3 regions of the Providencia rustigianii genome follow, and region 3 is predicted to be linked to each of the others. Evidence: predicted binding sites of a transcription regulator. Region 3 holds the regulator's gene; each other region holds the start of a gene.
The links. Region 3 encodes CRP, which controls carbon source genes, mostly activating them, when cyclic AMP is high. Its sites were predicted from a motif close to ATGTGANNNNNNTCACAT; they were not measured.
Positions count from the first base shown of each region.

Region 1: the regulator CRP is predicted to act here: its motif matches at 2,217-2,234, upstream of deoC (deoxyribose-phosphate aldolase).
Region 2: the regulator CRP is predicted to act here: its motif matches at 2,035-2,052, upstream of msrB (peptide-methionine (R)-S-oxide reductase MsrB).

Region 1 covers NZ_LR134396.1:592,277-596,570, forward strand. The annotation lists gene rnz (ribonuclease Z) at 1-513, shown strand, start outside; gene EL244_RS02680 (DeoR family transcriptional regulator) at 564-1,346, opposite strand; gene deoC (deoxyribose-phosphate aldolase) at 1,393-2,061, opposite strand; gene rbsK (ribokinase) at 2,245-3,165, shown strand; gene fucP (L-fucose:H+ symporter permease) at 3,328-4,294, shown strand, end outside.
Region 2 covers NZ_LR134396.1:2,086,415-2,090,708, forward strand. The annotation lists gene ansA (asparaginase) at 1-372, shown strand, start outside; gene pncA (bifunctional nicotinamidase/pyrazinamidase) at 397-1,020, shown strand; gene EL244_RS09670 (YeaC family protein) at 1,062-1,352, opposite strand; gene msrB (peptide-methionine (R)-S-oxide reductase MsrB) at 1,491-1,904, opposite strand; gene gapA (glyceraldehyde-3-phosphate dehydrogenase) at 2,260-3,255, shown strand; gene EL244_RS09685 (D-hexose-6-phosphate mutarotase) at 3,455-4,294, shown strand, end outside.
Region 3 covers NZ_LR134396.1:393,257-397,550, reverse strand. The annotation lists gene EL244_RS01820 (YheU family protein) at 1-158, shown strand, start outside; gene EL244_RS01815 (phosphoribulokinase) at 219-1,085, shown strand; gene EL244_RS01810 (OsmC family protein) at 1,163-1,567, opposite strand; gene crp (cAMP-activated global transcriptional regulator CRP) at 1,898-2,530, shown strand; gene EL244_RS01800 (hypothetical protein) at 2,728-3,093, shown strand; gene EL244_RS01795 (hypothetical protein) at 3,273-4,211, shown strand; one part of gene EL244_RS01790 (IS3 family transposase) at 4,257-4,294, shown strand, end outside.

The sequences.
Region 1 (4,294 bases), 200 kb from region 3:
GCATATTCTCTCGATCATCGGGTGGAATGTTATGGCTATCGCATTGAGGAATACGCGAAACTAGGAGCTCTAAATGCTGACAAACTGGCTCAAGATAATATCCCCCGAGGGCCATGGATGCTGGCGTTGAAGCAAGGGAAGCAGATTCAATTAGATGATGGGCGAGAGGTTAATGGCACCGATTATCTGGAGGAACCAAGAAAAGGTAAAGTCGTTGCCATTTTTGGAGATACTATCCCAACACCGAATGCCTTACTATTGGCCAAAGATGCGGATGTCATGGTTCATGAAACAACCTTAGAGGCTGAATTTGAAGATAAAGCCAATGAGCGTGGGCATTCAACAACTCGCCAAGCAGCATTGCTTGCTAGGCAGGCAGGAGTAAAACGCTTTATCGCCACCCATATAAGTGCACGTTATGGGCCTCAAGACATCCCCAGATTATTAGCCGAATGCCAAGCTGAATTTCCGGCGACAGAAATAGCGGAAGATTATCTGACGATTAAAATCTGAAAAAAGTGTCGATTTTTGTTATCAAAATCGACACATAAGGAAATCCCATTTTAATAAATCACCTTCACAAACCCATTTCGGCAATACGCTTCATACTCATCAGTAAGTTGTCGATTAGTCACAATCACATCAAACTGGGATAACTCCCCCATATTGGCTGTTGCGACTTCATCGAACAAATTATAAGGCGCCAACAAAATCTTCCGGATAGATTTTTCCATTCCTTTCTTTTTCATCGGCAAATCATCGATATTGTAGCAAGTCACGCCATAGGTGCTGTGGACTCCAGTGGCGGACATAAAGGCTTTTTTGGGATTAATTGAGTCCAGTAATGAAGGCAGTGTTGGGCTATAAAATGAGTCACTTTTAGGACGATATTCCCCACCACAGAGCAGTGCAGTGGCATTTTTTTTCTGGCTCAGAGCAAGAAAAACGTTATGGGAATAACAAATTCCGGTGAAACTGATCTCTTCGGGGATTAGGGAAATCAAGGTTGCCATTTCGATCCCATTATCAAAAAAGATCACATCGTCTTCACTGACCATACTGGCGGCGAGATTAGGGATGTAGAGTTCTTCTGTTTGATCGGGCGTGAAAATATCAGCGTGGTGTTCGGTTGGTGATAAGTGGGAAGTAGGTTGAGTGACAGAAACAATGTAGCCACCAAGCAGTGACATAGGGATAGGGCCTTCAGTATCCGCATTGAGATCTCGGCGAATGGTCATTTCAGAGACTTCAAGTATTCTAGCGGCTTCTTTGAGATGAATGCGTCCTGAACGTTTGATACATTCACTTAAGCGGCGAAGGCGTTCTTTTTGTTTAGTTTCTATCACCCTACAATCCTTTTTATAATGGCGCGGACGAACCGCGCCCCGTTGTTTAGTACTCACTTGGAGTGGTTTCATCTCCAGTCACAATTGAGACACTTGCGCTTGCGCCAACACGGTTAGCACCGGCTTCAATCATTTTAATCGCTGTTTCACGAGTACGAACACCGCCAGAGGCTTTGACGCCGATTTCGTTACCAACGACTTTACGCATCAATGCGACATGATGCTCAGTTGCACCCATTGTACTGAATCCTGTTGAAGTTTTCACAAAACCAACTTTCATTGTGCGGCAAATTTCACAAACTTGTGTGATTTCTTCATCAGTTAACAGGCAATTCTCTAAAATAACTTTCAAAGTGGCATTTCCGCAAGCGGCAAATACAGCTTCAATATCACGGCGAACGAATTCTAAATCACCACTTTTAAGCATACCAACGTTGATAACCATATCGACTTCATCGGCACCACGGCGAACAGCTTCTGCTGCTTCAAATGCTTTTGCTTCTGTTAAGCATGCGCCTAAAGGAAAGCCTACCACACAGCAAACTTTTACATCACTGTCTTTTAAGCATTCGCTTGCAAGAGGTACATAGCCTGTATTAACACAAACAGAGGCAAAGTGATATTGTGCAGCTTCTGCACATAACGTTTTGATATCATTAACAGTTGCGTTTGCTGCGAGTAAGGTGTGATCAATATATTTCGCTAAATCTTGCATTTTAAACCTTCCTATATGATGTGAATTAGGATAAACGTGGGTTAGGTAACAAAGAATGAGGAAATGTGGCAGATATAACACTTGATCATTCGTTATTCGAGATCCTAATCACAAATGATATTTTTGCAACATGATAATGTTAGTATTATATCATTATGTGATTTATTTAACACGAGGGACATTATGGATATAGCAGTTATAGGTTCAAATATGGTCGATTTGATCACTTACATCGATCAAATGCCAAAAGAGGGGGAAACCCTCGAAGCGCCAGCGTTCAAAATTGGTTGTGGCGGTAAAGGTGCTAACCAAGCGGTTGCTGCGGCAAAACTGAACTCAAAAGTGATTATGTTAACCAAAGTCGGTGACGATATCTTTGCTGATAATACCATTCGTAATCTTGAGTCTTATGGCATCAATACCCGTTATGTAGAAAAAGTGCCTTGTACATCCAGTGGGGTTGCGCCAATTTTTGTGAATCAAAACTCCTCTAACAGTATTTTGATCGTCAAAGGTGCGAATAAATTCTTATCTCCAGAAGATATCGATCGCGCTGCTGAAGATCTGAAAAAATGTAAGTTGATCGTGCTGCAATTAGAAGTACAGCTGGAAACGGTGTATCACGCAATTGCATTCGGGAATAAGCATAATATTCCTGTGTTGCTTAACCCAGCCCCAGCTCAGCGTTCATTGGACTTAGATTTTGCGTGTCGTTGTGACTTCTTTGTACCGAACGAAACGGAGCTGGAAATTCTCACCAATATGCCAGTAGATACCTTGGATAACGTTCGTCGCGCAGCCCAATCTTTATTAGATAAGGGACTGAAAAACCTGATTGTTACATTAGGTGATAAAGGCGCGCTATGGATGACTCGTGACAGTGAGTTGTTAATCCCTGCAATCAAAGTGAATGCTATCGACACCAGCGGTGCAGGTGATGCCTTCATCGGTTGCTTCTCCCATTACTATGTTCACACCGGAAATATCGAAGAAGCAATGAAAAAAGCCGTTCTGTTTTCTGCATTTAGCGTAACAGGCAAAGGTACTCAATCCTCTTATCCGAGTATTGAGCAATTTAGTGAATTTGTTCAGTTAAGTAATTAGTCCTTATCGTCTTTCAAGCACCAGATGCATTGCCTGTACCCGCAATATTTGCTCTGAATTTGAATGATGTTGAGCATGACCGGTTGAAATGAATGCCGCCAATAGAGCGATAAAGCAACGTTTAACCGGTTAAAAATATTATAAAAATTATTAAGGGTTACCATGAACATTAAGAACATCACTCAGTTACCTGATGGGTACCTGAATAAGACACCTCTATTTCAATTTATCCTACTTTCCTGCTTATTCCCGTTATGGGGATGTGCAGCTGCACTTAATGACATTTTAATCACACAGTTTAAAAGCGTTTTTGAACTCAGTAACTTTGCGTCAGCATTAGTGCAAAGTGCGTTCTATGGTGGTTACTTTTTGATTGCGATCCCGGCTTCACTCGTGATCAAAAAAACCAGCTATAAATATGCGATCATGATTGGATTGATCTTGTACATCGTGGGTTGCACCATGTTCTTCCCAGCTTCACACATGGCAACCTACACCATGTTCTTAGCGGCGATCTTTGCGATCGCAATCGGCCTAAGTTTCTTGGAAACCGCAGCGAATACCTACAGTTCGATGATTGGTCCAAAACAGTATGCGACCTTGCGTTTGAACATCAGCCAAACTTTCTACCCAATCGGTGCCGCTGGCGGGATCTTGCTGGGCAAATATTTAGTGTTCTCAGAAGGTGAAAGCTTACAAAATCAAATGGCGGGTATGGATGCGACGCAGCTTCATGAATTCCGTCTGGCAATGTTAGAAAATACCCTCGAACCTTACCGTTATATGATTATGGTGTTGGTCGTGGTAATGATTCTGTTTTTAGTGACTAAATTTCCAAAATGTAAAGTGGCTGAAACGGTGGAACATAAACGTCCATCTGCGATGGATACTCTGAAATACTTAGCGAAAAACAGTCGTTTCAGAAAAGGCATTATCGCTCAGTTCTTATATGTGGGGATGCAAGTTGCGGTTTGGTCATTCACTATTCGTTTAGCGCTTGAAATGGGCGATATCAACGAGCGTGATGCCTCTAACTTTATGGTGTACAGTTTCGCTTGCTTCTTCATTGGTAAATTTATTGCCAACATTCTGATGACCCGTTTCAATGCCGATAAAGTGCTAATTATCT
Region 2 (4,294 bases), 1.7 Mb from region 3:
TTATATCCGGGCTTATCTATTGAGATCGTTAGAAATATCTTACAGCAACCCGTTAAGGCGCTAATTCTACGTTCTTATGGCGTCGGAAATGCTCCTCAGCAACCTGAATTATTACGTATCCTCCGTGACGCCACTTCCCGAGGCATTATTGTCGTCAATCTAACCCAATGTATTTCTGGACGGGTAAATATGGAAGGCTATGCAACGGGTCATGCTTTAGCCGAAGCGGGTGTTATCAGTGGCTACGACATGACATTTGAAGCCGCTTTAAGTAAATTACATTATTTACTCAGCCAAGATTACACTTCTGAGCATATTCGTGAGTTAATGCAAAATAATCTTCGAGGTGAACTGAGCTATACAGATGAATAGCCAGATAAATAAATTGAGGAAATAATGAAATCCGCCTTACTATTAGTCGATTTACAGAATGATTTTTGTACTGGTGGCGCACTGGCTGTCAAACAGAGTGAACATGTGATTCACATTGCCAACCAAGTAATTGATATTTGTCAGCAAAAAGATATTGTCGTGATCGCCAGTCAAGATTGGCATCCAGTTGATCATTTAAGCTTTGCCAGTAATTCTGGTCAGCCCGTCGGAACCCTTGGGCAGCTAAATGGGCACCCTCAAGTCTGGTGGCCTGTCCACTGTGTTCAAGGTACCCATGGTGCAGATTTTCATGCTGAGCTCAATATCAATGCTATCCAAGCGGTATTCACCAAAGGGGAAAATCCGCAGGTCGATAGTTACAGTGCTTTTTTTGACAATGACCATGTGAGCCAAACTCAGCTACATAATTGGCTACAGCAACAACAGATTGACCATTTAATTATTCTTGGGATTGCAACGGACTATTGCGTTAAATTTACGGTGTTGGATGCATTAAAACTTGGCTATCGAGTAGATGTACTCGCTGAGGGTTGCCGCGGCGTCAATTTAGATGCTGAGGATAGCGATAATGCACTAGCTGAAATGCAAACTGCGGGCGCAAAGCTTATCAATATCAATGCACTATAAGATGGTTCATCCCCGCTAAATCAGCGGGGAAAATAGAGAACTTAATCATTTTCTTGTGGTTTGAGTGTTGCGAGTCTATCTCCCTGAAATAGGGATTTTAACTCTTGTTTGCTCTTCATGGTGATTTGACCATCAGTACCGACGGTCATATGCTCTGGATCATGATTATGACGAGATTGCCACAACATCACCATCTGCAATGTGTTTTCTTTCTGCTCCGGTGTGAGTACCACACCATCAGGCCATTTACCTAATTCCACCGCAGTGACTAAACGCTGATAAATTTCAGGCGTCATGACAGACAGTAAGTGCTCTATTTGTTGCTCATCCATTTCTACGCTCACGTTAACGCCTCACAAAATCAATTAAACAAAATAATAATCATTATTTTTATTCTGAATAGTTAAACCAACGCCTTAGCTGAATCGTTTTTATAAACAGTATATTTCTATTCAGCAAACTTCAGCACCCTATCCTTCAGTCTTTTCACCGGTTTCATCATCGGTAAAGCTTAACGATGCTGAATTAATGCAGTAACGCTGACCAGTTGGTTGTGGCCCATCGGGAAATACATGTCCTAAATGCGCATTACAGTGTTCACAACGGACTTCAATTCGATGCATTCCATGAGAAAAATCTTCGATAAATTTTATCGAACTTTCTGTAATAGGCTGATAAAAACTTGGCCAGCCGCAACCCGCATCAAATTTAGTATCAGAGAGAAACAAAGGGGTGCCACAACATAGGCATTCGTACACACCCTCTTTACGGTTATGCAATAATTGACCACTAAAAGGAGGTTCCGTACCGGCCTGCTGTGTAACATGCAGTTGGATTTGGTTAAGCTTTGACAAATCAATAGTTTGTTTATTTTTACTAGACATTGATTACCTATACTTTTTTGAACAAGATTCCTACTAAAGCCATAATACGCCAATTTCAAGCAACAAAAACTTAACAACACTTTGAGGAAAACTATTCTAGACTATTAAGGTTAGAACTTTACGTTTTGATTTGTGACATTCCTCACATATATCACTGATGGATGGTTTCATTATGCTGAACAATCCCGATAATACGTGCGACTAGATTTGCTGCTGAAGTGTCTGACAAATATGCAGATAGTGGTTTCAGAATTGATTTTTTTCAATAATTGACACGATTCCGCTTGACGGCTGGCAAGGTTTTGGTAACTTTAACTACAACTTAATTCACGAATAAATAGCTGGTGGAAATACTATGACTATCAAAGTAGGTATTAATGGTTTTGGTCGTATTGGCCGTATCGTTTTCCGTGCTGCACAAGAGCGTTCTGACATCGAAATCGTTGCTATCAACGACCTGCTCGACGCAGAATACATGGCTTACATGCTGAAATATGACTCAACTCACGGTCGTTTCAACGGTACTGTTGAAGTTAAAGATGGTCACTTGGTTGTTAACGGTAAAAAAATCCGTGTTACAGCAGAAAGAGATCCTGCAAACCTGAAGTGGAACGAAGTCGGTGTTGATGTTGTTGCTGAAGCAACAGGTATCTTCCTAACTGACGAAACTGCTCGTAAACACATCGAAGCAGGCGCGAAAAAAGTTGTATTAACTGGTCCTTCTAAAGATGACACCCCAATGTTCGTTATGGGTGTTAACCATAAAGCTTACGCAGGTCAAGAAATCGTTTCTAACGCATCTTGCACAACTAACTGCTTGGCTCCACTGGCTAAAGTTATCAACGACAAATTCGGTATCGTTGAAGGTCTGATGACAACAGTTCACGCAACGACAGCTACTCAAAAAACTGTTGATGGTCCTTCTCACAAAGACTGGCGTGGTGGTCGTGGTGCTTCTCAAAACATCATCCCATCTTCAACTGGTGCGGCTAAAGCAGTTGGTAAAGTTATCCCTGAGCTGAACGGTAAATTGACTGGTATGTCTTTCCGTGTTCCAACTCCAAACGTTTCTGTTGTTGACCTGACTGTACGTCTGGCTAAACCAGCAACTTACGCACAAATCTGTGATTCTATTAAAGAAGCAGCTGAAGGCGAACTGAAAGGCGTTCTGGGCTACACTGAAGATGACGTTGTATCTACCGATTTCAACGGCGAAAAACTGACTTCAGTATTCGATGCTAAAGCAGGTATCGCGCTGAACGACAACTTTGTTAAACTGGTTTCTTGGTATGACAACGAAACTGGTTATTCTAACAAAGTTCTTGACCTGATTGCGCACATCTCTAAATAAGAAATGTTAAGCTATTAGTGTGACTGAGCCGCCTTTTGGCGGCTCTTTTGTATCCATTGAAGTCTGACTCAACATACTCCAAGATGCGTGTAGAGCTTCAATTGTATGCAACTTGCAGTATCGTGAGTTTGTTATATTGTTATCTCTAGCCACTGAGCTATCGCCATGACTACAGACCAATTACTACAGGCGCAAGACTATGCATGATAAAATTTTTGCTTTACCTGTCATTAAGCAACTTTCTCCTTACATTACCCAACGCCAACTTGGAGAATTACCCCTTATTGTTATTTCTCATCCGAAAGTACGCGGCGCTGTCAGCTTGCAAGGAGCTCAATTAATTGATTGGCAACCTTCAGGTCAAAAACCGTGCCTTTGGCTAAGCCCAGAAAGTGCCTTTCAAGAAGGTATTGCAATTCGAGGCGGGATCCCAATTTGCTGGCCATGGTTTGGTCCTGTAAGCAGTCCTAGCCATGGCTTTGCTCGAATTTCACCTTGGCAGTTCACCGCTCATAATGAACATGACTGTGGCGTGATCCTCACCTTTACGCTATCTGATAGCGAGTCGACTCGTAAGCTGTGGCCTCATGCATTTACGTTAATTTTACGCATGAAGCTCGGGGAAACTTGTGAATTAGAGTTAGAAAGCCATGGTGACTTTGAAGCGACAGCAGCTTTACACAGTTATTTCAATATTAGTGATATTCAAAAAGCGACTGTGTATGGCTTAGGTGGGCACTATATTGATAAAGTTGCTGACAGAGAAATTTATGCTTCAGAGCCACTAAAATTCAATAAGCATGTAGACCGTATCTATACTGAACCTGAGGAATACAGCTTATTACGCGATGATGGTTGGGAAAGAACGATTGAGCTCCACCATTATCATCATAGTGATGTCGTTTGCTGGAATCCATGGGCGGAACTCTCTTGCAGTATGCAAGATATGCCAAATAATGGCTATAAACAGATGGTATGCGTAGAAACTGCCCGCATCCATAATCCCATGAAATCAGAAGATCAAAATCCGGCACGTTTA
Region 3 (4,294 bases):
TATTACGTGAAGGCACCGACTATGGTACTCATGAAAAAAGCTTACAAGACAAAGTGAATGATGTGAAACGGCAGTTAGTTTCTGGGGAAATTGTGCTAGTCTGGTCTGAGCTACATGAATCCGTAAATTTTATGCCTAATAACCAGTTTCGCCCGTAATCCCGCTTCATTCGCTGTTTATTGAAATAGTGGTCATGAGCGTAAAACAGGGAGTCCACTATGTCGAAGAAACACCCTATCATTGCCGTCACCGGATCGAGTGGCGCAGGAACGACCTCTACTAGCCAAGCTTTTCGTAAAATATTCCACCAGCTAAATATTCGCCCTGCAACCCTTGAAGGGGATAGTTTTCATCGTTATACCCGCCCAGAAATGGATATGGCAATCCGTAAAGCCCGTGAACAAGGTCGCCATATTAGTTATTTTGGTTCCGAAGCGAATGATTTTGCTCTGCTAGAACAAACGTTGATTGATTACGCTAAAACAGGTCAGGGGCAATCTCGAAAATATCTGCATACCTATGATGAAGCCGTACCTTATGGTCTCCAACCGGGAACCTTTACGCCTTGGGAGTCTCTGCCAGAAAAATCCGATGTATTATTTTATGAGGGTTTACATGGCGGTGTCGTGACACCTGAGCATGATGTTGCCAAACATGTAGATTTACTGGTCGGTGTTGTCCCGATTGTCAATTTAGAGTGGATTCAAAAAATGATCCGCGATACGACGGAAAGAGGACATTCCCGAGAAGCGGTGATGGATTCCGTAGTGCGTTCTATGGGTGATTATATTAACTATATTACTCCGCAATTTTCCCGTACACATATTAATTTCCAACGCGTTCCAACCGTCGATACGTCGAACCCATTCTCCGCTAAAGCTATCCCATCACAGGATGAAAGTTTCATTGTGATCCGCTTTAGAGGGTTAGAACAGATTGATTTTCCTTATTTGCTTTCGATGGTTAACGGCTCATTTATCTCGGCAATGAATACCATTGTGGTACCTGGAGGAAAATTAGGACTCGCAATGGAGCTCATTATGATGCCATTAGTTGAAAAGTTAATTAAGCAGCGAAGTGAATAAGTCTATATTAAATTAAATGAATACTTACATAGATACTTATCTTCTTTGAAGATAAGTATCTAATAATATAAAAGTAATTAGATATTTTTAATTTCGAAACTATGAGTCACTTTTACTGTTTTTTCTAGCATAATCGCGACTGAGCAATATTTTTCAGCCGAAAGTTGTACGGCTCGCTCAACCACTTTATCTGTTAATTCACGACCGACGACAATAAAGTGCAAATTGATATGCGTGAAATAACGAGGGGCTTCATCACGGCGTTGGGATGTGAGTTTAACTTCACAGTCGGTAATATCGTAGCGACCTTTTTGTAAAATAGACACCACGTCTATCGCGCTACATCCACCTGCTGCCATCAAGACCATTTCCATTGGGCTAGGTGCTTTATCTCCAGCATTACCATCCATCATGATTTGATGCCCAGATGCTGATTCACCTAAGAAAGAGAGCCCTTCAACCCACTTTACTCGTGCTTCCATTTTTGTTCCCCTTGAAAAATGTCGTTATTAAAGGCTACATTGTTCCATATATCTGAATAATGTTATATCAGCATTATTAAGCTGAAGCGATACAGGGAAGACTTTCTGTATTGGATATGATACAAACAATGCTTAGTTGATAGGATTAAGATCAAAACTCAACGATTCAATTGATTATATTATACAATTGATATTAACTTGCTTTTGACCTATAACGAGCATTAATTATGGGTAACTAACGCAACTTAGTATGCCAAGCTAGAAATTTTAAAGTCAGCCTTTCACCTTAATTTTCTGAAGGGTTGCAATAACATACAGAGGATAACGCTAATGGTTCTCGGCAAGCCACAAACAGACCCTACTCTTGAATGGTTTTTGTCACACTGCCATATTCATAAGTATCCATCCAAGAGCACTCTAATCCATCAGGGTGAAAAAGCAGAAACCCTTTACTATATCGTTAAAGGTTCAGTGGCTGTTTTAATCAAAGATGAAGAAGGCAAAGAAATGATTCTCTCTTACTTGAATCAGGGAGACTTCATTGGTGAACTTGGGTTATTTGAAGAAGGGCAAGAACGTACTGCGTGGGTTCGAGCTAAAGTTGCTTGTGAAGTCGCTGAAATTTCTTATAAGAAATTCCGTCAGCTAATTCAGGTTAATCCAGATATTCTGATGCGCCTTTCTGCGCAGATGGCAAGCCGCTTACAAACTACATCAGAAAAAGTCGGTAACTTGGCATTCCTTGATGTGACTGGTCGTATCGCTCAAACCTTATTAAATTTAGCAAAACAACCTGATGCAATGACTCACCCAGACGGTATGCAGATCAAAATTACTCGTCAAGAAATTGGTCAAATTGTTGGGTGTTCACGCGAAACTGTAGGTCGTATTTTAAAAATGTTAGAAGATCAAAATTTGATCTCTGCACATGGTAAAACGATCGTCGTTTACGGTACTCGATAACTTTTATTTTGGTCCAGTAATATTTACTGGGCTTTATATAAACAGCTGTATATATCTCATATATGGCTGTTTTTCATTCCTAATATTGCCCATCATATACTTTCTGTTCAAAATAGCAGCGCTTTTTGATATTAGTCTAACAATCCTTATATATAAAATACTAAATAATTAGCCAGCAATCATTTAGGATTTTATTTATGAAACAGATTAATAATTTAACACCATCAAACTACATCTACCATGCCGGTACAACTAAGAGCGGTAATAACCAAACTTTTTTACAGCGTCAGGCATTCTTTGAACGCTTACAATCAGCGAATTCGACCTCAAAAAAATTTCCAATTTTAGTAAAAGAATCAACGACTCAAGCTAAAGAAACTCGTGTACCTCATTTTATATCTTCACTCAAAATTGGAAGCTTAGTTCCTAGTAATCAACCCACACAACACTCATTTACACCTAAAGCAAAAGTTATTTTTGGTACTCAGTTTAACAAAAACATTGATACGCATTTTATTAATTTTAATAAGAGTTTTTCATTTTTTAAGAATTTATCTAATTAATTTTATTTATTCGCTACGTTTCAATCCTACAATCGATATGCCACCCCTTTAGCCTAACGCGTATTTGTTAGGTTTTTTTTTATCAATTAGCTAATTATTTAATGGAATCGGTTTTTTATATCAATTCTATCTAAAAATCCTATAGCATTGAAATAGATAAATAATTAGGAGAAGCAATCATGATAGACACAATCATAAATTCACCGAATGTTAGAAATAGCACCTCATCTACATTTCTACAATCTGAAAAAAAGTATCTATTTCTGAATAAGGTCATTGAAACAAATTCATCTCCAAAAATATTTCCTGTTATCGATTTTCATAATAGAACGAAGTCATTAAATGAAAATAAAAAATTCCAAAATATGTGGGATGAAGCCATTAAAACAACCAAGCTAAAACTGAGGGATTGTAATAAAGAAAACACCTATCAAAACTTACATCCGGTAATTAGAGAGACCAATATAAAAATTGAGGCTTTACAGCGGTTGCTTGGAAAGAGTGATCATTGCTTCGAAAATACCTATGTTAAGAATGAAAAAAACGTAAAAAAAACCGCTAAAGATAATACGCCTCAAAAAATTACTACACTCATTGATAGATGTAAAAATTTACTGGGAAAAATGACTCAGAATTCACAATACATCACTACGTTAGATGAGCGAGTGAGAGTGACATTAGATAAAGCAGATCTTAACCACACACTGATCAATCTTAAAAACACAGAGTTTCCTCCTACCGTATTTTATACAAAGCCTGAACTTAGTGACTCTGAAAAACACAATATTATAATTAATTTTCAATTAGCTAAAGAAATCAAAAGAATTAAAGGAAGTAAAATTCCACTACGCGTAACCAGTATCCACAAAGCAAGTAATACAAGTTTAATGATAGAGCCTCAAAATAAGAACCTAGCATTAAAAAATTCAAAACCAGATACTCATATAATAAAAACAAAAAAAATTAATGGTCGCAATATTGAGCTTTATACTGCTGAGGGAGCCGTCAAATCAAAAAATCACCCTAGAGATAATCTGAACACTGGCGTTGAAAAACCGGCATTAAAAAATACCAAAACCAAAAATACATTTAAATCTGTTCCCTCAGTGTCAGGATAGTTGTCACCCCCTCTGAAAAATAAACCTGAGGGCGCGGAGTGACACATGAAACGTATTTCACCTGAACGAAAAGCCGCCATACT